DNA from 3 places in the Pantoea stewartii genome. Region 3 is predicted to be linked to each of the others. Evidence: predicted binding sites of a transcription regulator. Region 3 holds the regulator's gene; each other region holds the start of a gene.
The links. Region 3 encodes PhoB, which activates phosphate uptake and scavenging genes when phosphate is short. Its sites were predicted from a motif close to CTGTCATAAAACTGNCNNAT; they were not measured.
Positions count from the first base shown of each region.

Region 1: uvrB (excinuclease ABC subunit UvrB) is a predicted target of PhoB. The motif match lies at 3,283-3,302, and genes of this name have one in related genera.
Region 2: glpT (glycerol-3-phosphate transporter) is a predicted target of PhoB. The motif match lies at 4,851-4,870, and genes of this name have one in related genera.

Region 1 covers NZ_CP049115.1:4,147,520-4,158,505, forward strand. Annotated here, with positions in the region: gene bioF (8-amino-7-oxononanoate synthase) at 1-508, shown strand, start outside; gene bioC (malonyl-ACP O-methyltransferase BioC) at 492-1,247, shown strand; gene bioD (dethiobiotin synthase) at 1,244-1,915, shown strand; gene G5574_RS19635 (ABC transporter ATP-binding protein) at 1,916-2,638, opposite strand; gene uvrB (excinuclease ABC subunit UvrB) at 3,521-5,542, shown strand; gene G5574_RS19645 (gluconeogenesis factor YvcK family protein) at 5,544-6,449, opposite strand; molybdenum cofactor riboswitch at 6,651-6,784, shown strand; gene moaA (GTP 3',8-cyclase MoaA) at 6,773-7,762, shown strand; gene moaB (molybdenum cofactor biosynthesis protein B) at 7,777-8,292, shown strand; gene moaC (cyclic pyranopterin monophosphate synthase MoaC) at 8,295-8,780, shown strand; gene moaD (molybdopterin synthase sulfur carrier subunit) at 8,773-9,018, shown strand; gene moaE (molybdopterin synthase catalytic subunit MoaE) at 9,019-9,471, shown strand; gene G5574_RS19675 (OBAP family protein) at 9,468-10,253, opposite strand; gene G5574_RS19680 (DUF1615 domain-containing protein) at 10,360-10,986, shown strand, end outside.
Region 2 covers NZ_CP049115.1:2,712,938-2,723,923, reverse strand. Annotated here, with positions in the region: gene recQ (ATP-dependent DNA helicase RecQ) at 1-46, shown strand, start outside; gene rhtC (threonine export protein RhtC) at 59-682, shown strand; gene rhtB (homoserine/homoserine lactone efflux protein) at 746-1,369, opposite strand; gene pldB (lysophospholipase L2) at 1,483-2,475, shown strand; gene yigL (sugar/pyridoxal phosphate phosphatase YigL) at 2,530-3,330, shown strand; gene glpT (glycerol-3-phosphate transporter) at 3,372-4,712, opposite strand; gene G5574_RS12985 (carboxylate/amino acid/amine transporter) at 5,086-5,949, shown strand; gene G5574_RS12980 (YehS family protein) at 6,138-6,617, opposite strand; gene metR (HTH-type transcriptional regulator MetR) at 6,702-7,619, opposite strand; gene G5574_RS12970 (dienelactone hydrolase family protein) at 8,049-8,885, opposite strand; gene udp (uridine phosphorylase) at 9,188-9,949, shown strand; gene rmuC (DNA recombination protein RmuC) at 10,094-10,986, shown strand, end outside.
Region 3 covers NZ_CP049115.1:3,870,460-3,881,445, forward strand. Annotated here, with positions in the region: gene G5574_RS18205 (SbcC/MukB-like Walker B domain-containing protein) at 1-2,748, opposite strand, end outside; gene sbcD (exonuclease subunit SbcD) at 2,745-3,941, opposite strand; gene phoB (phosphate response regulator transcription factor PhoB) at 4,139-4,828, shown strand; gene phoR (phosphate regulon sensor histidine kinase PhoR) at 4,843-6,162, shown strand; gene G5574_RS18225 (PstS family phosphate ABC transporter substrate-binding protein) at 6,176-7,096, shown strand; gene G5574_RS18230 (cobalamin-independent methionine synthase II family protein) at 7,376-8,479, shown strand; gene brnQ (branched-chain amino acid transport system II carrier protein) at 8,870-10,189, shown strand; gene proY (proline-specific permease ProY) at 10,260-10,986, shown strand, end outside.

The DNA of each region.
Region 1 (10,986 bases), 280 kb from region 3:
GGGGCGCGGCAGCTGTTGGCAACAGGGCATTAAGCCCGAACTGCTGGTGGTCACCTTCGGTAAAGCCTTTGGCGTCAGCGGCGCGGCATTGCTGTGTGATGACGCGACGGCAGACTATTTTGTGCAGTTTTCGCGCCACCTCATCTACTCAACCGCCATGCCGCCAGCACAGGCCAGCGCGTTACTGGCCGCCCTGAAACAGGTGCAGGCAGGCGATGGACTGCGCCAGCGCCTGAGCCGCAACATTGCTCATTTCCGCCGGGGCGCCTCCTCCTTGCCCTGGTCGCTTATGCCGTCATCCAGCGCCATCCAACCGTTACTTGTTGGCGATAACGCCCAGGCGATGGCCTTGTCGGCCCGTTTAGCCGAAGCCGGTTGCTGGGTCAGCGCGATTCGTCCGCCTACCGTACCGCCGGGCACGGCACGTTTGCGCATCACGCTGACCGCCGCACATCAGCCAGACGATATTGATGTCCTGCTGGAGGCACTTCATGACGCTGCACATTGATAAACGTGCCGTAGCCAGAGCCTTTGGGCGCGCGGCGTCGTGTTACGACAGGCATGCCGAACTGCAACGGATCAGCGGGGATGCGCTGCTGGCATGGGTGCCTGCTCAAACCGGTCCACAGGTGCTGGATGCGGGCTGTGGCACCGGCTGGTACAGCCGGCTATGGCGCGACCGGGGGAAACAGGTCATGGCGCTGGATCTGTCGCCGCAGATGTTGCATCAGGCCCGGCAAAACGCGGTGGCGCATCATTATCTGGCGGGCGACATCGACGCACTGCCGTTAGCCGATCAGAGCATTGACCTGTTATGGAGCAATCTGGTGGTGCAATGGAGCGACGATTTGCCGGCCGCGCTCAGACAGTTTACGCGGGTGCTGAAACCCGGCGGCTGTATGCTGTTTTCAACGCTGAGCGCGGGATCGCTGCATGAGGTTCACGAGGCCTGGTCGCATCTTGACGCGCATGTGCACGCCAACCGCTTTCTGCCGGCGCAGGCGATCGCCGCGGCCTGTGCTACACAACGGCTGCGCTGTCACGCGCAAACCGTCACCCTGCATTTTCCCGATGCGCTCAGCGCCATGCGCTCTCTGAAGGGCATTGGCGCAACGCATCTGCATGCCGGACGGGCCGATTATGTGCTGACGCGTCGCCGTCTGGCACAGCTTGAAGCTCACTGGCCACGGGACGAACAGGGTTTCCGTCTCAGTTATCATTTGATGTATGGAGTAAGTGAATCATGACACGCTGGTTTATCACCGGTACCGATACTGAAGTCGGTAAAACCGTTGCCAGTAGCGCCCTGCTGCAGGCGGCGAGCGCAGCAGGCTACCGCTGTGCGGGCTACAAACCGGTGGCCTCGGGCTGTACGTTAACCGCAGAAGGCATCCGTAACAGCGATGCGCTGGCGCTGCAACGTTACAGCAGTGTGCCGCTCTGCTATGAGCAGGTGAATCCGCTGGCCTTTATGGAGCCGACATCGCCGCATATCGTTAGCGCAGAGGAGGGCAGGCCAATTACCTTTTCAACGCTATCGGCAGGGCTTCGCGAGCTGGAGCCGCTGGCTGACTGGATTCTGATTGAAGGCGCGGGCGGCTGGTATACGCCGCTGTCTGAGACGCAAACCTATGCCGACTGGGTTGAGACTGAACGGCTACCGGTGATTTTGGTGGTGGGTGTAAAACTGGGCTGTATTAATCATGCCATGCTGACCGCCGAGGCGGTAAGGGCGCGTGGACTGCGACTGGCTGGCTGGATTGCCAACACGGTTCAGCCGCCCGGCCAGCGTTATCAGGCATACCTTACGGCCCTGAAGGAGCGCCTGCCCGCGCCTTGTCTGGGTGTCATTCCCTGGTTAGCGGATGACAGCCAGCAGGCGGACTGTGGTCACTATCTGACGCTACCGGATTAATCACGCCATCGTCAGCCATTTATCGAGCGTACCGTCATCCAGCAGGGTGACGTTACCCTGCGCCACATTACGCCCGCGATGCAACAGCAAAAAGCTGTCAGCGACGCGCCGAATCAGGGAAACCCGCTGCTCCAGCAGCAGAATCGTCAGGCCGTAATCCCGGTTAAGACGCCGAATCAGGTTACCCATCTCTTCTTCCAGCCAGGGCGCCATGCCATCGGCGGGCTCATCCAGAATCAGCAGGCGTGGCTGTAATACCAGCGCGCGGGCAAGGGCCAGTTGCTGCTGCTGGTAAACCGGCAAATCCCCGCTGCGCTGTTGACGCAGTGAATAGAGAGCCGGCAGAAGATCAAAAATCATTTCCGGGATAGGCCGGTGATTTTCGCGCGATTCAGCGCCTGCCAGCAGGGCAATCAGTAAGTTATCTTCTACGCTCATCTGCGTGAAAATATGTCGTCCCTGTGGCACGTAACCAATGCCCTGACGTGCACGTTGATCGGCAGGCTGCGACAGCAGGTCCTCTGGCGGCGAGCCATCCTGCTGCCAGCTAATCGTGCCGCTGTTGATGGGAAGCTTACCCATGATGCAGTTCACCAGCGTGGTTTTTCCCATGCCGGGACGTCCCAGTATGCCGGTACAGGTGCCGGGGGGCAGGTCAAGGTCCACATTCCAGAGAATATGATTTTTTCCGTAAAACTGATTCACCGACCGTAAACTTAGCATCTGACGCGCTCCTTCCAGATAATTAACCTGAATGTTTTGCTGCTCATAACGGGTAAATCGCACTAACAGAATAGCAGGGCTATGACTGCTGCTGTGGCGCATGACATCCTGATCACAGAGCATGCAATTACCGGGCCAGAGTCGGAGTGAACGAAGTTTGCGCGCTTAACATGCGGAATTTTGACGGTTTAAATATAAGTAAAAGTGAACAATTGACGGGCGGGACGACTGCGCAGCGCGATGAGGGTGCAGGAAAAATGAGCGTCAGGTGCAGTTGCCCATAAATGGCGCAGGCAGTCTGCTGTAAAAAACAGCAACCTGAAAAGCCAGACGATCAACGTTGAATGCGCGCCATGCATCGCGCTAAAACAACGCTATTGGCGTTAAAAATTTCGCTAAAAAAAATTTTTTTTCATCAAAACGCGGCGGCAGAAAAAATTATGCACAGCCGATATTCCAAGGCCTCTCATCAGTTATCCACTATTCCTGTGGATAACCTTGTGCATTAGATAATGAAAACAGGTTAGAAGCGAGGAAATACGCGGCCTGGTCACGTAATGATGACAATCTGGGCTTTTTTTACTTACTATTAAAAATCAGTGTGTTAGTAAAAAACAAGCCTGCCGGATTGGACGCGATTCATCAAACTGCAATTTTATGACACAGGCTTGACAAATGTTAAATCAATACGTGGCTTGGGGATAACCTTGCGCAACAAAAACGGGTGTTTGCCTAGGCAAAAGTGCCAGAGTCAAGTAAAACCTGGCGACAATACTGTGCATCATCACTGGTATTATATCCAGTATTTTTTTCTGGCAAAATTGCCATAGCAGAGTAAAATAATGGGCTGCCCGCCGTCTTTCTTCTGCAGGAACCGCATTCATGAGTAAAGATTTTAAACTGAACTCCGCTTTCAAGCCTTCTGGCGATCAGCCGGAAGCGATCCGCCGTCTGGAAGCCGGACTGGAAGACGGCCTGGCGCACCAGACGCTGTTAGGCGTAACCGGATCGGGTAAAACCTTTACCGTTGCTAACGTTATTGCCGACCTGAATCGTCCTACCATGGTGCTGGCTCCTAATAAGACGCTGGCGGCGCAACTGTATGGCGAGATGAAGGAGTTCTTTCCCGAAAACGCCGTAGAGTTTTTTGTCTCGTACTATGACTACTACCAGCCCGAAGCTTACGTGCCCAGTTCGGATACCTTTATTGAAAAGGATGCGTCGGTTAACGAACATATCGAGCAAATGCGCCTCTCCGCGACGAAAGCGTTGCTGGAACGGCGCGACGTGATTGTCGTGGCCTCCGTGTCTGCCATCTACGGCCTGGGCGATCCCGATCTGTATCTGAAAATGATGCTGCACTTAACGCGCGGCATGATTATCGATCAGCGCAGCATCCTGCGTCGCCTGTCGGAGTTACAGTACACGCGTAACGATCAGGCGTTTCAGCGCGGGACGTTCCGGGTCCGGGGCGAAGTCATTGATATCTTCCCGGCCGAATCTGACGATATGGCCCTGCGAGTTGAATTATTCGATGAAGAGGTGGAGCGGCTGTCCCTGTTTGACCCGCTTACCGGTCAGGTCGAATCGGTGGTGCCGCGCTTTACCATTTACCCTAAAACGCACTACGTTACGCCACGTGAGCGTATCCTGCAGGCCATGGAAGACATCAAGGTTGAACTGGCCGAACGGCGCAAGATCCTGCTGGAAAACAACAAACTGCTGGAAGAGCAGCGTATTACCCAACGGACGCAGTTTGACCTCGAAATGATGGGGGAGCTGGGATACTGCTCTGGTATCGAAAACTACTCCCGCTATCTGTCTGGCCGCGGACCGGGGGAAGCGCCGCCGACCTTATTTGACTATCTGCCGGCGGATGGCCTGCTGGTCGTCGATGAGTCGCACGTAACCATTCCGCAGATTGGCGGCATGTACCGCGGGGACAGGGCGCGTAAAGAGACGTTAGTCGAATATGGCTTCCGCCTGCCTTCGGCGCTGGACAACCGCCCCATGAAGTTTGAAGAGTTCGAGGCGCTGGCCCCTCAGACCATTTATGTCTCCGCCACGCCAGGCAAATACGAGCTGGAAAAATCGGGCGATGAGGTGATCGATCAGGTGGTGCGTCCGACGGGGCTGCTGGATCCGATCCTTGAGGTGCGGCCCGTGGCGACTCAGGTGGACGATTTGCTGTCAGAGATCCGCCAGCGCGTTAACGTCAATGAACGCGTACTGGTCACGGTGCTCACCAAACGTATGGCCGAAGACCTGACGGAGTACCTGGAAGAACACGGTGAAAAGGTGCGCTATCTGCACTCTGACATCGATACCGTCGAGCGCATGGAAATTATTCGCGACCTGCGCCTGGGCAAATTTGATGTGCTGGTAGGCATCAACCTGCTGCGTGAAGGGCTGGATATGCCGGAAGTCTCGCTGGTGGCCATTCTGGATGCCGATAAAGAGGGCTTCCTGCGTTCCGAGCGCTCCCTGATCCAGACCATCGGGCGCGCTGCACGTAACATCAATGGTAAAGCGATCCTCTACGGCGATAAGATCACGCCTTCCATGGCGCGCGCCATTGAAGAAACCGAGCGCCGTCGTGAGAAGCAGCAGCGCTACAACGAAGAGAATGGCATCGTACCGCAGGGCCTGAATAAGAAAATCACCGATATTCTGGAACTGGGCAATAACGTGGTGAAAACGCGGGGTAAAGCCAAACCCGGCAAGCGCAACGCCGCCGAGACAGAGACGGATTACCTGGCGTTGTCACCGCAGGCGTTGCAGAAAAAGATTCACGAACTGGAAGGGCAGATGCAGCAGCATGCGCAAAACCTGGAGTTCGAACAGGCTGCTGGCCTGCGCGATCAGCTCCAGGAACTGCGCACCTTGTTTATCGCGGTGTCCTGAGTCAGTTAAACCGCTGGATGGCGTGCTCCAGCGCGCCGCGTAGCAGCTGGCGGTCGTGACGATATTTAATATCTGCGGCCTCCAGCGGCTCCTGGATGATCAGGCGGTTGTCGATCAGACTGACGTCCGTGGCCGGTCCGACAACCACAGCGTCGATGACCCGTTTACCAATCGCCTCTTCCATTATTCGCAGCTTATCCGCCACGGTCAGCGCCGCCGCCGCCGGACTGAGTTCACGGCCCAGGTTGCCGATAAACACCATGTTCGCGGGCGTGCGGCGCAGCGCCTGCGCCATCTCTTTCATTAACAGAATGGGCATCAGGCTGGTGTAGAAACTGCCTGGCCCAATCAGAATCAAATCGGCTTCTGCAACGGCATCGAGCGCTTCGCGCGTCGGTTGCACCACAGGATGCAGCATTAACGCCTGTGGTGGTGCGCGCATCTCATCAATGGCGGTTTCACCATAAACGGCATTGCCTCCGTCATCTGTTGCCATCAAATCCACCGGATGTTCAGACATCGGGATTAAAAACGCGTCAACTTTTAGCAGATTTCGGATGATATTGACCACTTCCAGCGGACGCACGCTCAGATGATCCAGCGCTTTCAGTATTAAATTGCCCAGATTGTGCCCGGCCAGTTCGCCATTGCCGGTAAAGCGGTATTCGAACATCGCGGACGCGACGCTGGGCTCGGTAATCAACTGGTTAATGCAGTTGCGCAGATCGCCCCAGGCGATACCGCCTTCAGCCCGACGGATGCGGCCGGTGGAGCCACCGTTATCAGTGGTGGTAACGATGCCGGTCAGGCGCGAACCCAGTGGTGACAAGGCCGACATCACGCGACCTAATCCATGTCCGCCGCCCAGTGCCACGACGCGATCCAGGTCCGCCAGTGTTCGATTCATATTTCTCCTTTTTCGCGTCTGCAGAGGCGTGAAACGCGCAGGGTGCAAACGAGGATGATGTGTGTCAGTTTATGACCGGCAGTTTACCGTATCCCGGGCGCGAAATACGGTGAAAGTTAACGTTACTGCGCACACAGAGTAAAAGCCGTGGATGGCGCATTTACCCTAATCGCGCTACCATCTGTATACCGCGTTAATCAGCCGGTTAACGTACACTCAAGCCTGAATGCCTACGTCTGCGGATAGGGGATTCAGGCCGTAGCCTCCGCGCTGCCAGGGTGCAGGAAGAAATGACTGCATCTCCCGAACTGGAAAGGTGTTCTCTGGTGTCACAATTTACTGATGCATTTGCGCGTAAGTTTTATTACTTGCGCCTCTCGGTCACGGATGTCTGTAATTTCCGTTGTACCTATTGCCTGCCGGAGGGTTATCAGCCAAACGGTATCCGCAATAAAAGCTTTCTCTCACTGGATGAAATTCGCCGTGTCACGCGCGCCTTTGCGGCGGCGGGCACTGAAAAAGTGCGTCTGACCGGCGGTGAGCCCTCTTTACGTCGTGATTTCACCGACATTATCGCCGCGGTTAACGAAAATGCTGCGATTCGCCAGATTGCGGTCACCACCAACGGCTATCGACTGGCGCGCGATGTTAAGCAGTGGCGCGACGCGGGACTGACCGCGTTGAACGTCAGCGTGGACAGCCTTGATGCACGTCAGTTTCATGCGATTACCGGTCAGGACAAGTTCCACCAGGTGATGGCCGGGATTGACGCGGCTTTTGAGGCGGGTTTTAGCCAGGTCAAAGTCAACAGCGTGCTGATGCGCGATGTCAACAGCCACCATCTGGCGACCTTTCTTGACTGGATCCGTACGCGTCCCATCCAGCTGCGTTTTATCGAACTGATGGAAACCGGCGAGGGCGGTGCGCTGTTTCGCCAGCAGCATGTATCGGGCGAAGTTATCCGCGATCAACTGATTGCTCAGGGCTGGCAGCGTCGTATCAGCGGCCGCAGTGATGGCCCGGCCCAGGTGTTTTATCATCCGGATTACGTCGGTGAAATCGGGCTTATCATGCCGTATTCCAAAGATTTCTGCGCCAGCTGCAACCGTCTGCGGGTTTCCGCACAGGGAAATTTGCATCTCTGCCTGTTTGGCGATGGCGGGATCCCTTTACGCGATCTGCTGGCCTCTGACGACCAGCAAGATGAACTTCAGGCACGCATTGCCAGCAGCCTGGGCCAGAAGAAGCAGACGCATTTCCTGTTACAGGGAAATACCGGTATTACACAAAATCTTTCTTATATTGGCGGTTAACTGCAGGAGCAGACATGGGCAAATCAGCCAGCACGTTTCAACCGTTACAGCTCGCTATGCTGACGGTCTCTGACAGCCGTGATGCCAGCAGCGATACCTCCGGCGATTATCTGCGTGAAGCGGCAGCCGAGGCGGGCCACAGCGTGATCGATCACGCCATTGTTCCCGACAATGTTTACCGTATTCGCGCGATTGTGTCGCGCTGGATCGCCAGTGAAGATGTCCAGGTGGTCATTATTAATGGCGGCACCGGCTTCAATGCGAAAAACAGCACGCCTGAGGCGCTGCTGCCGTTGTTCGATCGGGAGATTGACGGCTTTGGCGAGCTGTTCCGCATGGTGTCTTACGAAGACATTGGCGGCTCGACATTGCAGTCCCGTGCGGTGGCCGGTCTGGCTAACCAGACGTTGATCTTTGCGGTCCCGGGCTCAACGTCAGCCTGTACCACCGCGTGGGAACGCATCATCGCTGACCAACTGGATGCGCGTACGCGTCCCTGCAATTTTGTCACTCATTTAAAGAAGCTTTAAGCATGTCACAACTTACCCACATCAACGCCGCGGGCGAAGCCCACATGGTGGATGTTTCCACCAAAGACGATACGGTACGCGAAGCGCAGGCCGACGTGCTGGTACTGATGAAGCCAGAAACGTTACAGATGATCATGGAAGGCCGTCACCACAAGGGTGATGTGTTCGCCACAGCGCGCATTGCCGGTATTCAGGCGGCAAAACGCACCTGGGAACTGATCCCACTCTGTCATCCGCTTATGCTGAGCAAAGTGGAGATCAACTTGGTCGCGGAACCCGAATTGAACCGGGTTCGCATTACCTCGCTGTGTCGGCTGACGGGGAAAACCGGGGTAGAAATGGAAGCCCTGACGGCGGCTTCCGTGGCGGCGCTGACCATCTATGACATGTGCAAAGCCGTCCAGAAAGATATCGTGATTGATCGGCTGCGCCTGCTGCATAAAAGCGGCGGCAAAAGCGGCGATTTTCAGGCGGCAGCCCATGATTAAGGTGCTGTTTTTTGCGCAGGTGCGGGAGCTGGTGGGCACGGACTCGCTGACGCTGGCCGCCGACTATCCCGACGTCGCGGCGCTGCGGACAGCGTTGTCTCAGCAGGGCGAACGCTGGGCGCTGGCGCTCGACAGCGAACGATTACTGGCGGCGGTTAACCAGACGCTACGCCCCATGACGCACCCTTTACAGGACGGCGATGAAGTCGCCTTTTTCCCACCCGTTACCGGAGGATAAATGGACACGCAAATTCGGGTCGGTCCCGCGCCCTTTGCGATGGCGCAGGAATACCAGTGGCTGGCAGGGTGCGACGCAGACGGCGCGGTTGTCACGTTCACGGGCAAAGTGCGCAATCACAACCTGGGCGATGATGTTGCGGCCCTGACGCTGGAACATTATCCCGGTATGACCGAGAAGGCACTGCAGGAAATTACTGACGAAGCGCGCCAGCGCTGGCCGCTTCAGCGCGTCTCTGTCATCCACCGCATTGGTGAACTGTTTCCCGGCGATGAGATTGTCTTTGTCGGCGTCACCAGTGCGCACCGCAGCAGCGCCTTTGCCGCTGCGGAATTCATCATGGATTACCTGAAAACCCGCGCCCCGTTCTGGAAACGGGAAACCACCGGGCAGGGCGATCGCTGGGTCGATGCACGCAGCAGCGATCACGAGGCTGCGCAGCGCTGGGATTAAGGCGTACCTCGCTGTTCGGCGGGAGCAAACTGCGTGTTGCCGTGCGCGTGTTCACCGCCGCCTTGTCCTCGCCGAAGCTGAATAACGTCACCGTCCTGCCAGGCATTGGCGCCGGGCACCACGGGATGTGCGACGATATCCGCCCGTTCAGCACGAATTTTTTGACTGTCGATGTCAAAACGGCGGTCGCGATCGGCCAGCAAGCGCGCATCCATTTGCCCGTCGGCGGTAAAGCCCATCATCAGCGCCGGAATGCCAATGGGCAGTTGCTTGTCGCGGTCGGTGTGCCAGGTATGCCAGGTTTTCCCGTACGTGTTGACGATGCGCGTCATCAGCGCTTTTTCTGCGACGGCCGGCAGGCCGGGCGCGACCAGTGAACCGGATTTCACCTCGTACTGATGACTGTGCCACAGTTTTTTCTCTTCGGCGGGCAGGGTGCGGTACAGACGCTCACTGATAATATATTCCACGCCCATCAGGCGCGCATCGCGCGTATTACCGTCATAAATCACCGCCTGCATCACATCATCATTCAGGACCGTCACATAGTGATGGGCTTCCATCTGGCCGTTCTTGTCGCCGTTATAGAAATGAAAACCATCCAGATAGGCATTGATCGCATCAATGGGCGGGCGGGACTGCAGCACGGCCGCGCCGCTGTCCAGCGCTTTTAGCGTCGGTGAAGTGGGGGCGCCCGGCGAACTGACCTGAGCCGGTGTGTTATTGCCGCCGCAGCCGGCCAGCAGCAGGCTCAGTGCGATAAGTGTCCAGCGTTTTGACATAAAACATCCCTTTTTCGTGAAAAGAGATAACCTTAGTTCATATAATCGCATCTGCCCTGCGAAGCGGCGCAGTGTTAAGCTACTCTTTTTGCCTCAGAGGACAGGTATGTCATTCATTTCATTCCCCAAACGCCTGACGTTGCTCGCTATCCTGATACTGGCGGGCTGTAGCAGCAAAAAAACACCAGAAGCGCCCGCCAGGCAACCTGAGGATGTCAAAGCGCAGATTCAGCGCCTGCTGCCCGCCGGTGTCAGCGATAAATCAGGCTGGGCTGACGATATCTATACGTCGTTCCGTACCCAGGGCCTGACCGCCAGCGACAGTAATTTGTGCGCGGTTATTGCGGTGGCGGGTCAGGAGTCAGGATTTGACGCCAACGGCACCGTACCCGGTATGGCAAAAATCGCCTGGGAGGAGATCGACCGCCGGGCGGCGAAGGTGCATGTTCCGGCGTTTTTAGTGCGCACCGCGCTGTTAATCAAGTCCAGTAATGGCGAAAGCTACGCTGCGCGGCTGGATAAGGCGAAAAGTGAAAAAGATCTGAGCGCCATTTTCGACGACTTTATTGAGATGGTGCCCATGGGGCAGAAGCTGTTTGGCAACCTCAACCCTGTTCATACCGGCGGACCGATGCAGGTGAGTATTGCGTTTGCAGAAGCCCATGCCAAAGGCTATCCATGGCCGGTTGACGGTTCCATTCGCCGTGAAGTTTTCACGCGTCATGGCGGCGTC
Region 2 (10,986 bases), 1.2 Mb from region 3:
TAAGCCCTTTTTGCTGATGATTAAAGAGCATCTTGATGAAGAGTAAAGAGGCATTACCATGTTGATATTGTTTGGCACGATTGCGTTGGTCCACCTTGTTGCGCTCATGAGCCCCGGCCCGGATTTCTTTTTCGTTTCGCAAACGGCGGCCAGCCGTTCGCGCAAAGAAGCGATGTTGGGTGTGTTGGGCATTACGCTGGCGGTCATGATCTGGGCAGCGGTGGCGTTAATGGGCCTGCATTTGATCCTGCAAAAAATGGCCTGGCTGCATCAAATCATCATGGTCGGTGGCGGGCTTTACCTGTTATGGATGGGATGGCAGCTGATCCGTTCCGCGCGTCAACGTCATAAGCAGGCGGTACAGCAGGAACCTGTCGTCGATCTGCCAAAGAAAGGCATGAGCTTTATCAAAGGGTTGTTAACCAATCTCTCTAACCCCAAAGCGGTGATCTATTTTGGTAGCGTCTTCTCATTATTTATCGGTAACGATGTCGGTGGGCTGGAGCGCTGGGGATTGTTTGTGTTGATTAGCGTCGAAACCTTTGCATGGTTTTCTCTGGTCGCCGCAATTTTTGCTTTGCCATGGATGCGGGATAAATATCAGCGTGCCGCGAAGTGGGTGGATGGCATGGCGGGCGTACTGTTCGCCGGATTTGGCATTCACCTTATCCTGTCACGCTAAGGTCGCCAGACCGGCTTTATGCGGCCGCCGACAGTATGCTCTGTCGTGCGGCTGCAGTGTACATCAGGCCATTCGCCTTGCGCTGGCCAGCAGTCCGCCAATCGCAATAAATAATCCCCCGAAAATACGGTTCATCAGCTTCATCTGTTTAGGGCCTTTGATCCAGCCCGCAATGCGCGTCGCTAAGGTGGCGTAACCAATCATCACCACGATATCCACCAGTACGGTGGTTATGCCCAGAACCAGATACTGCAGCATAAGGGGTTGATGAGGAAGGATAAACTGCGGAAACAGCGCGGCCAGAAACACAATACTTTTGGGATTGGTGAGGTTCACCATGACAGCCCGTTTAAACAGGCGGCGACGCGGCATCGCTTTTGACATCGCGTTGAGATCAATGGCGCCGGCAGCCCGCCACTGTTGAATACCCAGCCAGACCAGATAGCCGGCACCGGCCCATTTCAGAATCTCAAACGCCAGCAGCGACTGAGAAAACAGCGCGCCAAGACCCACCCCTACCAGGGCGATATGCAGCGCGAGCCCTACCTGCAGCCCGGAGATGGAGGCGACGGCACCACGATAACCGTGGCTGATGCCGGTGCTCATGGTGTTAATCGCGCCTGAGCCGGGTGAGAGGCTCAGAATTGTGGTGGTAAGAAGGTAGGTCAGCCACCATTCGATGGTCATGGGTTGTACTCCCGGTCTCGTCTGAAGTGTGACACAATACGCCAGAATGCTGCGCAGAGCCATGGACATCATGCGGCCGTTCAGACTCTTTTTTCCGGCAATCAGGAGGGCGGATGAAGCAACACAGGGCAAGCTGGCTGCGACGCGAAAAGGCCTTTGCCGCCTTTGCTACTGGTCCACTGCTTGATTTCTGGCACAGCCGTGAAGAGTGCGAATTCACTGGCGTTGGAAACCTGACATTGCGCTATGTCCGGTTCATTTCACCGCAACATAAACGCGTCATCCTTATCGTGCCGGGGCGCATCGAAAGCTACGTTAAGTATCCCGAACTGGCTTACGATCTTTTTCACTGCGGCTTTGATGTGATCGTGCTCGATCATCGCGGTCAGGGGCGATCGGATCGTCTGCTGGATGACTCTCACCGCGGGCATGTGGTGGAGTTCAGCCATTATGTTGATGACCTCGAAACGCTTTATCTCAAAGAGATTGTGAGCCGTCATTATCAGCAGCGCTATGCACTGGCTCATTCGATGGGCGGCGCGATTTTGACGCTCTTCCTGGCGCGTCAGCCCGGTGCATTTCATGCCGCCGCGCTGGTGGCTCCCATGTTTGGGATTGCGTTGCCGTTACCCGCTTTTCTGGCGCATAAGATTCTTGACTGGGCGGAAAAGCGCCCCGCTGTGCGTGAGGGTTATGCATTAGGCACAGGGCGCTGGCGGGCGCACCCTTTCGGCATCAACCGGTTAACGCACAGCCATGAGCGCTACCGCCGCAGTCTGCGTTTTTATGCGGATGATCCGGCTATTCGCGTGGGCGGACCTACGTATCACTGGGTCAGAGAAGGGATTCATGCCGGGCGCAATATTCTGAGCCAGGTGGATAACATTACGACTCCGTTGCTGGTGCTGCAGGCCAGTGAAGACAGCGTGGTGGATAATCGCTCGCAGGATCTGTTTTGTGACGCGATGGCGGCAGCCGGTCACCCCTGTCAGGGCCGGACACCGCAGGTTATCAGCGGCGCGCGCCACGAGATCCTGTTTGAAAAGGACAGCATGCGCGCCGAAGCGCTCAATACCATCGTCGATTTCTTTTTATCGCAGCATTAGTTCGCAATTTACATTACCGGCTACGGCCAACCGACACCGATACCCGAGGTTTTCATGTACCACATTGTTGTGTCCGATCTGGATGGCACACTGCTTTCTCCCGAACATCGCCTGACCGCCAATGCGCGCGAAACGCTTCAGCAACTGGTCGCGCAGGGCATTCACTTTATTTTTGCCACAGGCCGTCATCACATCGATGTCGGGCAAATGCGTGACAAGCTGGGGATTCCGGCTTACATGATTACGTCAAACGGCGCGCGCGTTCACAATCCGGCAGGGGAGCTGGTTTTTAGCCACAATCTGGACGCGGACATCGCCCACGATCTGTTTGGTCTGCAGTATCATCATCCGGACGTGCTGACGCATGTTTATCGCGACGATGAGTGGTTTGTCAGCCGCTGCAGTCCGGCGGAGAAGGATTATTTTCGCGAGTCCGATTTTCACTATCAGGTTTATGAGCCGGGCATGCTGCCGACGGATGGCATCAGCAAAGTCTTTTTTACCTGTGAAGAACCGGAACACCTTGTCCCTATGGAGCAGGCCATCGAAGCACGCTGGGGCGACAGGGTTAACGTGAGTTTTTCGCTGCCGACCTGCCTCGAAGTGATGGCAGGCGGCGTGTCAAAAGGCCATGCCCTGGAAGCGGTGGCAAAACAGTTAGGCTTTACGCTTAAAGACTGTATTGCGTTTGGTGATGGTATGAATGATGTCGAAATGCTGAGTATGGCAGGCAAAGGCTGCATTATGGCTAACGCCCATCAGCGTCTGAAAGACACCTTACCTGAACTGGAAGTGATTGGCAGTAATGCCCAGGATGCCGTCCCGGAGACGCTGAGAACACTCTATCTGTCGTAATCCGAAAAGAAGGCCGGTAAGCCGGCCTTCTGGCAAAGCCGTTATGCCCTTTTTTGCTTATGCCGGTGCTCACTGATCATGGTTAACAGCAGCAGCACTACCGCCATAACGGCGCCGGCAATCATCACGATGAATCCGCCATCCCAGCCGAAGTAATCGACGGTATAACCCACAATGGCGCTGGCCGCGACTGAGCCACCCAGATAACCGAACAGCCCCGTAAACCCGGCAGCCGTGCCAGCCGCTTTTTTGGGTGCCAGCTCCAGCGCATGCAGACCAATGAGCATTACCGGTCCATAAATCAGAAAGCCAATCGCGATCATACAGGCCATGTCCACACCGGGATTGCCCGGCGGATTTAGCCAGTAGATGACGGTAGCAGCGGTAACCAGCGTCATAAAAAACACCCCTGTCGCACCACGGTTGCCGCGAAAGACCTTGTCTGACATCCAGCCGCACAACAGCGTACCGGGAATGCCCGCATACTCATAAAAGAAGTAGGTCCAGGAGGACTTATCAAGCGTGAAATGCTTTACTTCTTTCAGGTAGGTCGGTGACCAGTCGAGGATGCCGTAACGCAGCAGGTAGACAAACACATTTGCCAGAGCGATATACCACAGCAGTTTGTTGGGAAGGACATACTTCATAAAGATTTGTCTGGCAGTGAACTCTTCCTCATGACTTTCGTTGTAATCCACCGGATAGTCGTTTTTATAGGCCTCAATCGGCGGTAATCCACAAGATTGCGGCGTATCGCGCATCAGGGCAAAGGCCAGAATCGCAATGGCGATCGCCCCGAAGGCGGGCATATATAGCGCGGCTTTCCAGTCGTTGAACCACGCCATCCCCAGCAGAAACAGCAGGGGCGGAATCCCGCCGCCGACGTTATGCGCACAGTTCCACACAGAAACGATGCCGCCGCGCTCCTTTTGTGACCACCAGTGGACCATAGTGCGTCCGCAGGGCGGCCAGCCCATTCCCTGAAACCAGCCACAGATGAACAGCAGTACGAACATCACCATAATGCTGGAGGTTGCCCAGGGCACAAACCCCATAATCAGCATTACGGCAGCCGCCAGCGTTAAGCCGGCAGGTAAGAAGACCCGTGGATTCGACCGGTCTGACACCGAACCCATAATAAATTTGGAAAAGCCATAGGCGATGGAGATGCCTGAAAGCGCAAAACCCAGATCGCCGCGTGAGAAGCCTTGTTCAACCAGGTAGGGCATCGCCAGGGCGAAATTCTTTCGAACCAGATAGTAGGCCGCATAGCCAACGAAAATTCCGATAAAGATTTGCCAGCGCAGGCGACGGTAGCGTGGATCGATACGATGATCTTCGACCCGGGGCTGGTGTGGTGCAGGTTTAAAAATACTCAACATAGCGGTGGCCCTCCAGGGCGCATTATGATTTTGATTCCCGGCAGGTTGGGCAAAACTCAAGAAAACGGCGATCGGGATGCGCCATTTCGCGCAGAGAATAGACAGAGATACGTGGCTTTACTGTGATGAATGACAAATATGTTACAGATTTATGACAATTTGGCGCGAAAAGCTCAGGCCGATGCGCTGATGCGCTGATGCGCTGATGCGCACATTTTTCTGCTGACAGGATATGCCCGATAAGAAGGTAAAAAGCCTGACCGGCAAATTAATGCGTAACTGCCTGGTTAATGCACAGATGTCAACCAGATAAATCTCCCTGCTGTGCGGACATTGTTTACACTGTCGCTCTGTTTATTTCGGGGTTGTTACCGTGCTTTTATTGATCGTTACTACCATTCTGTGGGCTTTTTCATTCAGCCTGATCGGCGAGTACCTTGCCGGTCAGGTTGACAGCTGGTTTTCGGTGCTGATGCGCCTGGCGCTAGCGGCAGTGGTATTTTTGCCTTTCCTGCGCTGGCGCGGCTATCGCCCCTCTACGCTCCTGCTGTATATGCTGGTAGGTATGCTGCAACTGGGCATCATGTATTTACTGAGTTTCGAAGCCTATCTCTATCTGAGCGTGTCTGAATTCCTGCTGTTTACCGTGATGACGCCGCTGTACGTCACGTTGATCTACGACGTGATCAGTCGACGGCCTCTGCGCGCAGGGTACATTTTCAGTGCGTTGCTGGCTGTGGCGGGCGCGGCAATCATTCGTTATGACAAAGTCAGCGATAACTTCTGGTTCGGCCTGTTGCTGGTACAGTTAGCCAATATTTGCTTTGCAGCAGGTATGGTGGGCTACAAACGTTTGCAGGAAACCCGTCCTGTGCCGCAGCACACGGCCTTTTCGTGGTTCTATCTGGGCGCGGTGCTGATTGCGGTGGTGGCCTGGGCCGTCTGGGGCAACCCGCATAAACTCCCGACCACCTCACTGCAGTGGGGCATTCTGGTCTGGCTGGGCGTGGTGGCGTCCGGACTGGGTTACTTTATGTGGAACTACGGTGCTACGCAGGTCGATGCTGGCACGTTGGGCATCATGAACAACATGCATGTGCCGGCAGGCTTGCTGGTCAACCTGGCGATATGGCAGCAAAAGCCACACTGGCCAAGCTTTATTGCCGGTGCGCTCGTGATAGTAGCGTCCTTGTGGGTCCATAAGCGCTGGGTGGTCGGTAAGAACAATCAACAGTGAAAAAACAAGGCATCGCCGCGCACCGGCGCCAAAAGTAGCAGGCCGCTCAGTCTGTTGCGATCCCATGGCGGACGGGGCGCGCGTCGGCAGAAGGCGAGCAAGACGACGTCTGCTCGCCCGGCAGAGCGGACCGCATTGTTATCCCGGTGCGCTTTCTCCGGCGGGACGAGCGTAAGTCGGCGGCTGGTTTAAGCGGGCTTAACTGGCGCAGGGCGATGAATCATCGTCAGCCCCTTGAGGAAATTACGCAGAATCTGGTCACCGCATTCACGATAGTTTTTGTGATCCGGTTTACGGAAGATCGCGCCAATCTCCGCCTGAGAGACGGTGAAGTTGGCTTTTTTCAGGATATCAGGGATGTCGGTCGTTTTCAGATCAAATGCAATACGCAGCTTTTTCATGAAAATGTTGTTATTCATCTTACGCTCGATGGAAGGCGCAGGGGCATCCTCACTTTTCCCACGGCGATGAAAGATTAAGCCATTCAGGAAATAGCCCATCAGGACATCGGGGCAGGGGCGAAATGCCGCATCCTCATCTTTTTTCAGCCAACTGGTGATATCGGCCTGAGGAACCTCGCACTCCGCTAAGGCAAAAATCGCCACCATTTTGGCATCGTTCAGATCGAGCATATAGCGCACGCTGCGCAAAATATCGTTGTTAGTCATGGTGAGATCGTCTCAAGGTCAGTCAACAGGCTGCGCATTATAGGGGATTTTGCCCGCCGCCGCGCAGCTTTGTCGCTCATGCGGCTAAACGGCTGCAGGATGCGCGGCATTCCTGACAAAAGGCAAATGTTCACAGGCATGCTGACGGGCAAAATGGATAAAGGCTTCCAGCACAGGCTGACGCTGCTCGCCGTCACGCACGGCGGCATAAAGCCGACTCCATAATCCCTCTCCCAGTGTTTTCGTGATCACTAACCCCTGTTTTTCAAAGCTCTCCACTACCCAGTGTGGCAGCGCGGCAATGCCCATGCGCGCCGACACCATCTGAATCATCAACAGCGTGTTATCCACATTCTTCAGTGCAGGACTGATGCCTGCGGGCTGAAGGAAATGACGCCAGATATCCAGCCGCTGACGCTGCACCGGGTAAATCATCAACACTTCGTCGGCCAGTGCGTCAGGGGATATATGTTCGACCTGAGCCAGAGGATGATCGGGTGCCAGCACCAGGCGCACTTCGAAATCGAACATCGGTGAATAGAACAGGCCCGAGCGCGGCAGAATATCGGACGTTAAAACGATATCCAGCTCACCCTGTTGCAGTGCAGGTTGCGGATCGAAGGTCACACCTGATTTAAAATCCATCACCACCTGTGGCCAGCTCTGACGAAACTTATCCAGTGCCGGCGTGAGCCACTGAATGCAGCTATGACATTCAATGGCAACACGAAGCGTAGTCTGTTGCGGCTCATGGCAGGCCTGAAGCGCCTGCTGAATTTGCGGCAGAATCTGTTCCGCCAGCTGCAACAGGATTTCGCCCTGTGGCGTGAAGCGCAATGGCTGGCTTTTGCGTACAAACAGGCGGAATCCCAGCCGCTGTTCCAGATCGCTGAACTGATGTGACAACGCCGACTGCGTCTGGTGAAGCTGGGCGGCCGCGGCGGCCAGCGAGCCGGTATTCCGCAGAGCCTGAAGCGTCCGGAGATGTTTGAATTCGATCATGAGGGTCCTTCACATCGAAACTGAATAATTTGCGCTTAAGAGACATACAGTACCCGCAGAATATAGCGGTGTAAACATCTGGACGGCTAAACGTGACTGGCGATCAGACTGACCCAAGCATTTCTGGAGAATAGCAAATACCAATCCATAACCCTACTCCCGGCTTTTCACGTACAGGTGTGCGGCGCGAGCTGAAAAATGAGTATTTGCTTATCCAAACGGAACGGACCGGAGGGTGACGACATTCACTCAAGAAATAGCAGAAAAAATGAGGCGCGTTATATTGCTGCAGAACGGCTATGGGACACTCCGCAATCCAGCCTGAAAACCCACCAGGCTTGTGAGCAGGGTTAACGCGGAAAAGCTCTCTGATTTGCGGGTGTTGGATGGCGACGTCGGGAGTTTGGGCGCTTACGCGCCCTTTTTTTATCACTCAGTGGATGCGACACCGTACTGCTTAAACCAGGCTAACATACGTGCCCAGCCGTCTTTTGCCGATTCGGCATGGTAGCTCGGACGATAGTCGGCGTTAAAAGCATGCCCGGCATCGGGATACACAATGATCTCTGCCTTTGCGTTTGCAGCATGTAAGGCCTGGCGCATCTGCTCCACGCTTTCCAGCGGAATGCCGTCATCCTGACCACCATACAAACCCAGCACAGGCGCGTTCAGATCCACAGCAATATCGATAGGATGTTTTTGCTGCTTCATGGTTTTTTCCCCTACCAGGCGACCATACCAGGCCACGGCAGCGCGAAGTTGCGGGTTGTGTGCCGCATAGAGCCAACTGATGCGTCCGCCCCAACAGAAACCGGTAATTCCCATCCGCCGGATATCGCCACCGTTGCGGGCCGCCCAGTTAGCGGCATGATCGAGATCCGCCAGTACCTGGCTGTCAGGCACCTTGCTGACCAGTTCTTTAAACAGCGTAGGAATATCGTTGTAGTCGTTGGGGTCGCCTTCGCGGAAGTAAAGCTCTGGCGCGACAGCCAGATAGCCTTCCAGCGCCAGACGACGACAAATGTCGCGAATGTGTTCATGAACGCCGAAAATTTCCTGCACGACCAGCACAACAGGCAACGGCCCGTCTGCTGACTGCGGTTTCGCGTAAAAAGCCGGAAGATTTTCACCCTGACTCGGAATAGACGTCTCACCGGCGTGGATGGCCGGGCTGTCGGTAATAATGGTGGTCGAAGCCGTGGGCTGAACTGCCGGAGCAAACGCGCCTGCGGCTGATTTTTGTGTCATATTATCGTCGGTTTTCATCGTTATCTCCGTGCAAGCGTATGCGCAATCACGTAACTATAGCCTGGGCATTTATTACTGGTTCCGGGCAATGCGTAACAGAGCTTATAACCTTTAAAATACACTTCTCTTTAACATTCTCATGCTGCCTTCCACATCACCATATGTAGCATTACGGAAGGTCTGAGATAAATGTGTGATATTAATCACTAAAAATTTCACAGAAAATGTAACTTTCATTTTCTTGAGTGAAACCAGTCACACATTTAACCCGTCGGGTAACGTAAAGTGGCGTACTGTTTTTCCTTAACCCGGAGTCTGATATGACACAGTCTGACGTTTTCCATCTTGGCCTGACGAAAGCCGACCTGCAGGGGGCGACACTGGCCATTGTTCCTGGCGATCCGGAACGTGTAAAAAAAATTGCCGGACTGATGGACGATCCCCGGCACCTGGCTTCCCATCGTGAGTTCACCAGCTGGCTGGCTAAGCTTGACGGTAAACCCGTCGTGGTCTGTTCTACCGGGATTGGCGGACCTTCTACCTCCATTGCCGTCGAGGAGCTTGCTCAGCTTGGTGTGCGCACTTTCCTGCGTGTAGGGACAACGGGCGCTATCCAGCCGCATATCAATGTCGGCGACGTTCTGGTTACGACGGCGTCTGTACGCCTGGACGGTGCCAGCCTGCACTTCGCACCAATGGAATTTCCGGCCGTCGCCGACTTCACCTGCACAACGGCCTTAGTGGCTGCGGCAGAAGCCTGCGGTGCCAAAACTCATATCGGGATTACCGCCTCATCTGATACTTTCTACCCCGGCCAGGAGCGCTACGACACCTTCTCGGGCCGCGTCGTGAACCGTTTTCAGGGCTCTATGCAGGAGTGGCAGCAGATGGGCGTCCTGAACTATGAGATGGAATCGGCGACGCTGTTAACCATGTGCGCCAGTCAGGGCCTGCGCGCAGGCATGGTGGCGGGCGTGATTGTTAACCGCACGCAAAAAGAGATTCCCGATGCAGTGACGATGAAGCAGACCGAAAGCGATGCCGTCAAAATAGTAGTTGAAGCGGCGCGTCGCTTACTCTAGCCCTTCGTTTGACAGACAGGCCGGCTGTCCGGCCTGTCATGGCCTTGTCTTTACGTCTCGTCTTCCCCCTTCAGTAAATATATCTGGACATTCATACAGTGCGAATTTACCTTTTTCCTCAATAGCCTGACCAGCGGGGAGAATATGGATCAGCACATCATTATCAGCATCTGCCTTGGGCTCGCCGGCCTGGGTGTTGGCTGGATACTGGCGCAAATGCGTGTCAGTCATCAGTTAGCCAGCTTTACCACAGAGCGCCGTCTGCTTAACGAAGCACAACAACGTCAGCAACAGCACATCGAGCAGCTCCAGCAGCAGCTGCAACAGCGCGAACAGGAGCTGAGACAGCTTCATGGATCATTAAGCGGAGCCAATGAGCGCCTGCAACAGCTGGATTACTGGCGTAATGAGAGCGAGCAACTGACACGAGAGCTGCGCAATCAGCTGGAGGTGAACAGCGCGCAGGAAGCCGAGCTGCGTGAAGTGACCATCCGTCTTGAGGAAACCCGTTTTGCAGCGGAAGAGAAGCAGCGCCTGTTGACCAACAGCGAGCAGCGGCTTAGCGCGCAGTTTGAAAACCTGGCTAACCGAATTTTTGAAAACAGCGGTCGCCGCGTTGATGAGCAAAACCGTCAAAGTCTGAACAGCCTGATTGGGCCGTTGCGTGAACAGCTCGATGGCTTTCGGCGTCAGGTTAATGAGAGCTTTGGCGCGGAAGCGCGTGAACGCCATACACTGACCCACGAGATTCGTCAGCTACAGCAACTGAACGCGCAGATGGCCCAGGAAGCGCTCAACCTGACCAAAGCGCTCAAAGGCGACAACAAAATCCAGGGTAACTGGGGCGAGGTGGTGCTGAGCCGGGTACTGGAAGCGTCAGGATTGCGTGAAGGCTATGAATACGATATCCAGGTCAGCATGCAGAACGAGCAGCAAAGCCGCATGCAGCCCGATGTCATCGTCCGGCTTCCCCAGGGGAAAGATGTGGTGATCGACGCCAAAATGACGCTGGTTGCCTACGAGCGGTATTTCAACGC
Region 3 (10,986 bases):
CAGCGTCAACTGGCCATTAAGACGGCTGACCTCTGCCTGTGACTGATGCAGTGCGTTGCGCTGCTGCGTAAGTTGCGCCTCGTGCTGATCGACGAGCGCCTGCATCTGCTGGCGCGCCTGAGCCACATCGCAATCGCCAAACAGGGCCTGACGCTGCTGCTGTTTTTCATGTGCCTGCTGCTGTAACGCGGTGAGCTGCTGCCGCTGCTGATCCAGGCGTTGCTGCTCAAGCTGTAACTGCTGTTGCAGCGCGTCAGCCTGTGTTTCCGCCCGTGCGAGTTGCGGCTGCAGGTTAGCAAGCAACCGCTCACTCTCTTGCCAGCGCTGCCAGCGCTCTTGTTGGGTTGCCAGCCAGCTGTCGCGCGCCGTACGTTCAGGTAAAGACAACGCCACGTCGCTGAACTGCTGTGCCAGCGCGGCTTCCAGCTGCTGGCCGTTTTCTGCGGCCTGACGCTGCTGTTGCTGTAACGCCTGAAGCGCCTGGTGCTGGCTTTCCAGTTGCTGCTGAGTCAACAGTAGCGTTTGCTGATGCTGTTGTAATGTCTGGTGCTGCCGCAGGTGGTGATCTTTGGCCGCCAGCACCGCGCGCTCGGCTTGCTCCAGTGCGTCAAGCCGGGCCGTAAGCGTCTGCTCGTGGCGATTTTGCGCCTGCTGCCACGCGATCCTTGCATCCGTATCTGTCAGCGGGAAGGTGAGCGCCAGCTCACTGCTCAGTTCCTGCCATTGTTGAGAAAGGGCATCAAGTTGTTGGGTCAGACCCGTGATTTCTTCACGCAGGGATTGCTGTTGAGCCTGTAGCTGCTTTATCTGCTCCTTCTTTGCCGTCCCGGTTTCACTCAACGCGTCTACCTGTTTTTGCAGCTCGGCTTTACGTTGTTGGTTAGCACTAACTTCCAGAGCACGATAGGTTTCGACCGCAGGATGCTCGCAGGCACCGCACAACGGGCAGGGCTGCCCGGCTTCAAGCCGGGCGCGGTACTGTTCCAGGTCAGCAATCTGGCTTTCGAGCTGGCAAATTTTCTCTACGTCGCTGAGCTGCTGTTTTTCCCGTCGCCAGGCTTCTCTTAACGTCAGCAGTGCGCTTTCAGCCTGCTGCTGAGCCGTCTCAAGTTCATGCAGGCGTTTTTCGTACTGCGTGCGCTGCTGATGCAGGGGTTGCCACTGCGCGGCCACTATCGTCAGCGCATGGCGCGCCTCGCGCTGTTGCTGATGCTGGCTCAGTGCCTGACGTAAGGCTTCAGGTGGATGCGCGTTCTGAAGGGAAGTTAGTGCTTGCTCAGCCTGAGACAAGGACTGCTGCGCCTGCTGTGCGGCCTGATCCAGTGGCGTGAGTTGCTGTGCCAGCTGCTCAATATCCCCCTGGCGCTGATGAATGTGGCGCTGTTGCTGCTGTATCTGCTGATCCAGCTCAGCCTGTGCCGCTTCATAGCGGGTCAGTTGGGCAAAACGCTCTTTCCAGATCGGAAGGTGTTCACCCCATTGCGGCATGTCAGCTAACTGCTCACGTAGGGCATGCTGTTGGGCAATCGTCTCTTGCAGGTGGCGCACCTGGCGGGCTTCGCTGTGTAACGCGGCTTCGCGCTGAGCGCAGTGTTGCTGTTGCCGTTCGGCATCCTGCTGTAGCTGCTGAATGTGCTCGTATAAGGCAGAGAGAGACTGATCAAGCGGAATGACCTGCCCGGTCAACAGCGTTTCCTGCTGCTGCTGTTGCTGTCGGCACTGTTCGTGCGCCGTGTCCGTTTCCGCATAGCGTTGCTGCAACACATGATGCGCCTGTGTGGCCGTGTGCATCTGTTGGCTGAGCTGCTGCTGACGTTCCCGCATCGCGTTGCGTTCGGCCAGCAGACTGTCACGTTGCTGCAACGGACCGCGCAGTTTCTCCGCCGGTTCACTGCGCGCCAGACGTTGACGATCCGGCTCTGCCGCCTGACTGGTGTGCTCTGCCGCAGCGAGGGCCGCGGTTGCCTGCTCTGTATCCGCAATAGCCTGCTGATGCTGTTGCTGCCACTGTTGCTGCGCCTGCGCCACGGCAAGCGCGGCAGTCAGCTGGTGTTCAGTGTCGCTGAGGGCCTTTTTTTGCTGGTGCAGTGCAGTACGGGTTGCCTCATCAAGCAGCGCCATGCCGCCTGCCCGACTGCGTAACAGTTCCAGCGCCGTTTTGGCCGCTTTGTGGCGTTCGAACACGGCCATGGACAGACGACCATAAATTTCGGTTCCGGTCAGTTCTTCCAGCAGTTCTGCCCGCTCATTGGCTTTGGCGTTAAGAAACGCCGCAAACTGGCCTTGTGACAGCATCATTGAGCGGGTGAAGCGCGCAAAATCCAGCCCGCTCAGCGTTTCCGTAAGTTTGAGCTTATCGCTCACTTTATCTGCCACAATCTGATTATCGGCGCAGCGTGCCAGCTCAACGCGGGGAGCCTGCAGTTTACCGTCAGCGGTGCCGCGCGCGCGGTTCTGGCTCCAGAATGCCCGCCAGGCTTCGCCTTTAATTTCAAACTCGACCTCCGCCAGGCACTCGGCACAGTCGCGTGTCATAAGGGGGTTATGCCCCTGAGAGATGCCGCCCAGGCGCGGCGTCTGGTGATACAGTGCCAGACAGATGGCGTCCAGCAGCGTAGTTTTACCGGCGCCCGTCGCGCCGGTAATCGCAAACAGCCCGTTGCTGGCAAACGGCTCGGTGCGAAAATCAATAAACCACTCACCTTTGAGCGCGTTAAGATTTTTGAAGCGCAGCGTCAGAATTTTCATGGCTGTTCCTCCAGATCCGCCAGCGTCTGTTTAAACCGCAGGGTGGTCTGGGCAATCTGATCCGCGTCCAGCGCGTCATCCAGCGCCAGTCGTCGGGCAAACACTTCTTCCACATTCAGTTCGCTCAGGGTTTCTTTATCCAGCTGTGCCAGACTGTGCTGGCGCTGTTCACGGCTGCGGCGCAGCAGCAAAACGTCTACGGGCAGGGAAGCTGTCAGCGCTTCTACCTGACGCTGCAAATCACTTAAATATTCCTGCGTGGTCACTTCAATATCCAGCCAGACAGGTTTGGTCCCGTCAGGCGCAGAAAACTGGCTGAGCTGCCGGGTGATTTGCGCCAGCGAGCCTTTCAGGACCTGCATTGGCTGGAACAGGGGAATGGTCAGGGGCGTGACCGTCAGGCCTGACGGGCTGAAATCCAGCAGGAACACACTTTTTTCGCTGCCCAGTTCATCGAAGCTGAGCGGAATCGGCGAACCGCTGTAGCGAATATGATCGCTGTCGGTCACGCGCTGCGCACGATGAATATGCCCCAGCGCAATATAATCCGCAGGCGGAAAGGCCGAGGCCGGAAAGGCATCCAGTGTACCAATGTAGATATCGCGCACTGAGTCGCTTTTGCTGACGCCGAGAGCAGTGAGGTGGCCGGTCGCGACGATGGGAAGCGCCAGATTCAGCGCCTGCGCGGCAGCAAAACTGCGCTGATAATGGGCGGTAATGGCCTCCAGCAGGCTGCGCTGTTTATCGCGTCCTGACTGGCCGGCCTGGCTGCGCATAATATCGCGTGGCCGCAGATAAGGAATGGCGCACAGCAGCGCGCCCGGTTCGCCCTGACGCGTCGTTAACATCAGCACATCGTCCCCGTCCTGCGGCGTGGTAATCACGCGGGTATTCAGGCAGGCGAGCAGTTCACGCGACTCGTTCAGCGTAGCCACCGAATCGTGATTCCCGGCCAGCACCACCAGCTGACAGCCGCTGGGTTGTAACGCCACCACAAAGCGGTTGAACATTTCACGTGCATAGCTGGGCGGTGTGCCGGTATCGAATAAATCACCTGCCACAATCAGCGCATCCACCTGATGCTCTTCAATCCGGGCCAGCAGCCAGTCCAGAAAGGCCTGATGCTCAGCGGCCCGGCTTTTGTTGTAAAAGAACTGCCCCAGGTGCCAGTCCGCGGTATGGATAATGCGCATAACACTCCCTGCCATAACAAATCGCCCGGCAATTATACTGGCTCCATCACTAAAGCCACAAAACATGTCGTCATGTTGTCATAAATGGTTGTTGCAGGCCGGTTTTTATGGCTAACTTTTTCATAAAAGTGTCACAAAACTGACGCATAATGGCGCCGCAAATATCAGTGAAAGCCGTCCTACCTGCAGGAGTCATAATGGCTAAGCGCATTTTAGTTGTGGAAGATGAAGCTCCAATCCGTGAGATGTTATGTTTCGTTCTGGAACAAAATGATTATCAGCCGATTGAGGCAGAAGATTATGACAGCGCCGTCAGTAAGCTGATTGAACCCTGGCCTGACCTTATCCTGCTGGACTGGATGTTACCTGGCGGCAGCGGCATTCAGTTTATCAAACACCTTAAACGTGAAGCGATGACGCGTGATATTCCGGTCATGATGCTGACCGCACGTGGCGAAGAGGAAGATCGCGTGCGTGGCCTGGAAGTCGGGGCCGACGACTACATTACCAAACCGTTTTCACCGAAAGAGCTGATGGCCCGTATCAAAGCTGTGATGCGTCGCATTTCGCCGATGGCGGTCGAAGATGTAATTGAAATGCAGGGCCTGAGCCTGGATCCCTCCTCGCACCTGGTGATGTCGGAAACCACGCCGCTGGAGATGGGGCCGACAGAGTACAAGCTGCTCCACTTCTTTATGACCCATCCTGAACGTGTTTACAGCCGTGAACAGCTACTGAATCACGTCTGGGGCACCAACGTCTATGTTGAAGATCGTACAGTTGACGTGCATATTCGCCGTCTGCGCAAAGCGCTGGAACTGACCGGTCACGATCGCATGGTACAAACCGTCCGCGGAACAGGTTATCGTTTCTCTGCCCGCTTTTAAACGGAGCTTTAATCGTGCTGGAACGCCTCTCCTGGAAGCGATTATTGTCCGAACTGGTGCTGGCGTGTTTGCCTGCGCTGGTACTCGGCCTGTTGTTCGGCTATCTGCCGTGGCTGTTGTTACTCAGCGTAGTCGGTATTTTACTGTGGCATTTTTATAACCTGATGCGGCTGTCGCACTGGCTGTGGCTGGATCGCACGATGACCCCGCCTTCCGGTCAGGCAAGCTGGGAACCGCTGTTTTACGGTCTGTATCAAATGCAGCTGCGCAACCGACGTCGGCGGCGTGAGCTGGGTCATCTGATCAAACGGTTTCGCAGTGGTGCAGAGTCGCTGCCGGATGCCGTTATCCTGACAACGGAAGAGGGCACCATCTTCTGGTGCAATGGCCTGGCACAGCAGCACCTCGGGCTGCGCTGGCCCGAAGATAACGGGCAAAATATCCTTAATCTGCTGCGCTATCCTGAATTTTCACGTTATCTGCGTCAGCGCGATTTCGACAAGCCGCTGACGCTGGTGCTGAATAACCAGCATCACATGGAATTTCGTGTTATGCCCTACAGCGAAGGCCAGTGGTTGATGGTGGCCCGCGACGTAACGCAAATGCACCAGCTGGAAGGTGCACGACGCAACTTCTTCGCCAACGTCAGTCACGAACTTCGCACGCCGCTGACGGTGCTTCAGGGTTATCTGGAGATGATGAATGACTCGGTCATGAATCAACGTTCGCGTGACAAAGCGTTGCACACCATGTCAGAACAAACCCGCCGAATGGACAGCCTGGTGAAGCAGCTTCTGACGCTGTCGCGTATTGAGGCGGCCCCGGTCATCAATATGAAAGAAAAAGTTGATGTGCCGGTCATGTTGAAACTGCTGCAACATGAAGCGGAAACGCTGAGCGGCGGGCGACATCAAATCCATTTTCACACCGATCCGCATCTGAAAGTGTTTGGCAATGACGAGCAATTGCGCAGTGCCATCTCCAACCTGGTCTACAACGCGGTCAACCATACGCCAGACGGCACACGAATTGATATCAGTTGGTTACGCAGCAAGCAGGGCGCGGTATTTAAGGTCTGCGATAACGGTCCCGGTATTCCCGCTGAGCATATTCCGCGCCTGACCGAACGCTTTTATCGTGTAGAAAAAGCGCGTTCACGTGCGACCGGCGGCAGCGGGCTGGGGCTGGCTATCGTCAAACATGCGTTGAGTCACCATAATGCCCGGCTGGAGATCACCAGCATCCCGCATCAGGAAACCTGTTTTACATTTACCCTGGCACCAAGGTTGATTGTCAGTAACGGGATGCAGGAGAATGCCGTTCATCAATCGTGAACGGACCGGAACGATGCGCGTTTTTCTTTTGGTGTTCTTTTCGCTGTTGCCAGCCCTCGGGCAGGCGCAGCCCGTCATGCTGTCCGGAAATCTCAGTAGCGCCGGCTCCGACACGCTCGGCTATCTGATGACGTTATGGGGAGATGACTTTAGCCGTCAGGCGCCTGGCGTGAACGTTCAGGTTCAGGCTTCGGGGTCGTCTACCGCGCCCACTGCGTTGACCGCCGGGGCCGTTCAACTGGGCGCGATGAGTCGTCCGATGCAGGCTGATGAGCGCCAGGCCTTTGAGGCGCGCTATGGCTATCCGCCGCTGGCCGTGCCGGTGGCAATGGATGCGCTGGTCGTGGTGGTCAATCAACGTAACCCGCTGCGTGAAATTGATCCGCGGCAGCTCGATGCGGTTTTTTCCATCACCCGGCTTTGCGGCGCGCATCAGGTTCCACAACGCTGGGGTGACCTGGGACTGCACCAGACAGAATGGCAGCAGCGTCCCATCCAGCGCTATGGCCGTAACTCCGCCTCGGGAACATGGGGCTTTTTCAAACAGCAGGCGCTGTGTCAGGGCGATTTCCGCAATGACGTGGCCGAGTTTCCCGGTTCTGCCGCCGTGGTACAGGCCGTAGCCGGTAATCCCCGCAGTATCGGCTATGCCAGTTTTGGTTTCCATCTGAGCGGCGTCAGGTTGCTGCCCGTGGTGACCAAAAACGGCGACGCGGTGGCACCGGATCCAGAGACTATCCGTACCGGCCGCTATCCATGGTCGCGTCCGCTTTATCTCTATGTGAATAAAGCGCCAGGTAAACCTTTACCGCCACTGGTCGATGCCTTTTTACGACAGGTGCTTTCCAGTCAGGGTCAACAGCGCGTCAGCGAGGCCGGGTATTTGCCGCTCTCTGCGGCGCAGATTGCTCAGGCTCGCGCTTCGCTCGAATAACGCCCACCTGCCCGTCAACAGACGCCGGTAGCGTCACCGTGAAACAGCCTGCCTCCGGACCCGTAAGCCCCATCAGGCTGTCTGTGCTGCGGCCGCTGACAGAAAAGCCGACGGCGACGATGCAACATGAATTTTTTTCAGGCGACGTGAATTTTATTCGTTTGCCGCTGAGAGAACAGCATGTCACTCTGCATTTAGACGTTTAGCCATCCAGAGGGCTAAAATAATATTATGTAACTATTCCCGGCCGAAATTATCTGGCCGTGACAAGGAGTGATCATGCAAAGACAAACCGCCCCGTTTCGTGCCGACACCGTTGGCAGCTTTCTTCGTCCTGCCGCGATCAAACAGGCTCGCGAGAAATACCAGGCGGGGGAAATCAGCGCTGACGAGTTGCGTGAGGTTGAAAACGAAGCCATCCGTGATGTGGTGGCAAAACAGCGTGAAAACGGCCTCAAAGTGGTCACGGATGGGGAATTCCGTCGCGGCTGGTGGCATTTTGACTTTTTCTACGGCCTGAAAGGCGTGGAACATTTTGAAGCCGATCAGGGCATTCAGTTCAACGGCGTACAGACCAAAGCGCACGGTGTCAAAGTGACCGGCAAACTGGGGTTTGACGGGCATCCGATGCTGGATCATTTCCGCTTTTTGCAAGGCATCGCAGGGGATGCCGTGGCGAAAATGACGATTCCCAGTCCCAGCGTGCTGCATTTCCGTGGCGGACGTAAAGTGATCGACGCGGAGGTTTATCCCGATCTTGATGTGTACTTTGACGATCTGGCACAGACTTACAAAGACGCAATCGCCGCCTTTTATGCGGCAGGCTGCCGCTATCTGCAACTGGATGATACGGTGTGGGCGTACCTGTGCTCGGACGAGCAAAAGCGTGAGATCCGCGAGCGCGGTGACGATCCCGAGCAGCTGGCCCGAACCTACGCCCGCGTGCTGAATAAAGCGCTGGAGGATAAACCGGCCGATCTGACCGTCGGTCTGCATGTCTGCCGCGGCAATTTCCGTTCGACCTGGATTTCAGAAGGCGGCTATGAACCTGTGGCCGAAATCCTGTTTGGCACTGTTAATGTCGATGCGTTTTTCCTGGAATATGATAACCACCGTTCCGGCGGTTTCGAACCGCTGCGTTTTATCCGGCCGGGTCATCAGCAAGCGGTGCTTGGTTTAATTACCACCAAAGTCGGCGAACTCGAAGACGTGGATCAGGTAAAAGCACGTTTACAGGAGGCGACGCAGTACCTCAGCCTTGACCAGATCTGCCTTAGTCCACAGTGTGGCTTTGCCTCAACGGAAGAGGGGAACAGCCTGACCGAAGCGGAACAGTGGCAGAAGATTCGTCTGGTTGTGGATGTGGCGAATCAGGTCTGGTAAGCGTCAAAAGTGCGCAGTGTGGCGCAATGTATGCGCCACTTGTGCATAAAAAGACGTCAGCACGCTGGTATTTCCCATGGCCTGTTTATTATTAAGGCACATCATCTGATGTGCTTGCTGCTAATATTGATGTGATCCACTAATTTTGACTTAAATCACGAAATAAGCCTCTGGTTTTCCGATCTCGTATTGCCTTTCTTCGCTATAAACGTTTTACTTACGGCCGTTGTCGATTTATCCCTCTGTGAACAGAAAAAAAGCAGCTCAAATCACCTGCGCTAAACCGGACGCTGCGCATAATGCGCTGCTGTGGTCTGATCAGCCGTTGTCATGGCGCAGCGAGGGGGCAACGCAAACTTATCTTTCATCGCAACATCAGTGACAGGCCGTATGACACATCGTTTAACCGTTAAAGACATTCTCGCGCTGGGCCTTATGACGTTTGCCCTGTTTGTTGGTGCGGGTAACATTATCTTTCCTCCTATGGTCGGTATTCAGTCAGGCGAACATGTCTGGGTGGCCGCTTTAGGGTTTCTGCTTACCGCTGTAGGATTACCCGTCATCACCGTCATTGCGCTGGCGCGCGTCGGCGGCGGGATTGACGCGCTGAGTACACCGATTGGTAAAATTGCCGGGGTGGTTCTGGCCACTGTCTGCTATCTGGCGGTGGGGCCACTCTTTGCCACGCCGCGCACCGCCACGGTGTCGTTTGAAGTCGGGATCGCGCCGATCACCGGCGACGGTGCATTGCCGTTGTTCATCTACAGCCTGATCTACTTTGTGCTGGTGATGGGCATTTCGCTCTATCCCGGCAAACTGCTGGATACGGTCGGGCATATTCTGGCACCGCTGAAAATTGCCGCCCTGACGCTGCTCGGCGTTGCCGCCCTGCTGTGGCCGGCAGGCGGCACCATTCCGGCCACCGCCGACTACCAGCGCGCTGCGTTTTCCAGCGGTTTCGTGAACGGCTATCTCACGATGGATACGCTGGGTGCCCTGGTATTCGGGATTGTGATTGTGAATGCGGCCCGTTCACGCGGTATTGATAACGCGGCACTGTTAACCCGTTATACGGTACTGGCGGGTATTATCGCGGGTGTAGGGCTGACGCTGGTCTACCTGAGCCTGTTTAAACTGGGCGCAGGAAGCGGGGCGCTGGTCGATCAAAATGCTAACGGCGCCGCGATTCTGCATGCCTACGTACAGCACACCTTTGGCGATATGGGCAGCTTCTTCCTTGCCGCGCTGATTTTTATTGCCTGTATGGTGACAGCCGTGGGCCTGACCTGTGCCTGCGCCGAGTTTTTTGCCCAGTATCTGCCGTTGTCATACAAAACACTGGTGTTTGTGCTGGGGCTGTTCTCCATGGTGGTTTCCAACCTGGGGCTGAGTCATCTGATCCAGATCTCGATTCCGGTGCTGACCGCCATTTATCCGCCGTGCATCGTATTGGTTGTGCTGAGTTTTACCCAGAATATCTGGAACAAAAGCAGCCGAATCATTGCTCCGACTATGCTTGTCAGCCTGCTGTTTGGTATCCTTGACGCAATCAAAACCACCGGGTTTAAAGAGGCGTTACCCGCATTCAGCCAGCATCTGCCATTAGCCGACCAGGGGCTTGCCTGGTTGCCGCCCTCACTGGTGATGTTGCTGCTTGTGGCGTTGGTTGATCGGTTAAAAGGGCCGGAACAGGTGACAGTTCACTCGTAACGGCTAAGATTGATTCTTCTTTAACCACGGGCTTGCCCGTGGTTTTTTCATTTCACAGGTACAGGTTGTTATGCAAGAAACCAACAAGCTCAAACGCGGACTGAGCACGCGCCACATCCGTTTTATGGCGCTGGGATCGGCGATTGGCACCGGGCTGTTTTATGGCTCGGCGGACGCCATCAGGATGGCAGGACCGAGCGTTCTGCTCGCCTATATTATCGGCGGCGCGGTGGCGTACATTATCATGCGCGCGCTGGGAGAAATGTCCGTTAATAATCCCCAGGCCAGCTCGTTTTCTCGTTACGCGCAGGATTATCTTGGACAAATGGCTGGGTATATCACCGGCTGGACGTACTGCTTTGAAATTCTGATTGTGGCCATCGCCGACGTCACGGCATTTGGTATTTATATGGGTGTCTGGTTCCCGGAGGTGCCGCACTGGATCTGGGTACTGAGCGTCGTGCTGATCATCGGTGCGGTCAATCTGATGAGCGTGAAGGTGTTCGGCGAAGTGGAGTTCTGGTTCTCCTTCTTCAAAGTCGCCACCATTATTGTGATGATTCTGGCCGGATTTGGCATGATCATCTGGGGCATCGGTAACGGTGGCCAGCCGACCGGCATTCACAACCTGTGGACCAACGGCGGCTTTTTTGCCCACGGGATCGTTGGCATGCTGCTGTCACTTCAGATGGTGATGTTTGCTTACGGCGGGATAGAAATTATTGGCATCACGGCCGGTGAAGCTAAGGATCCGGCGACCTCCATCCCACGCGCCATTAATTCCGTGCCGATGCGTA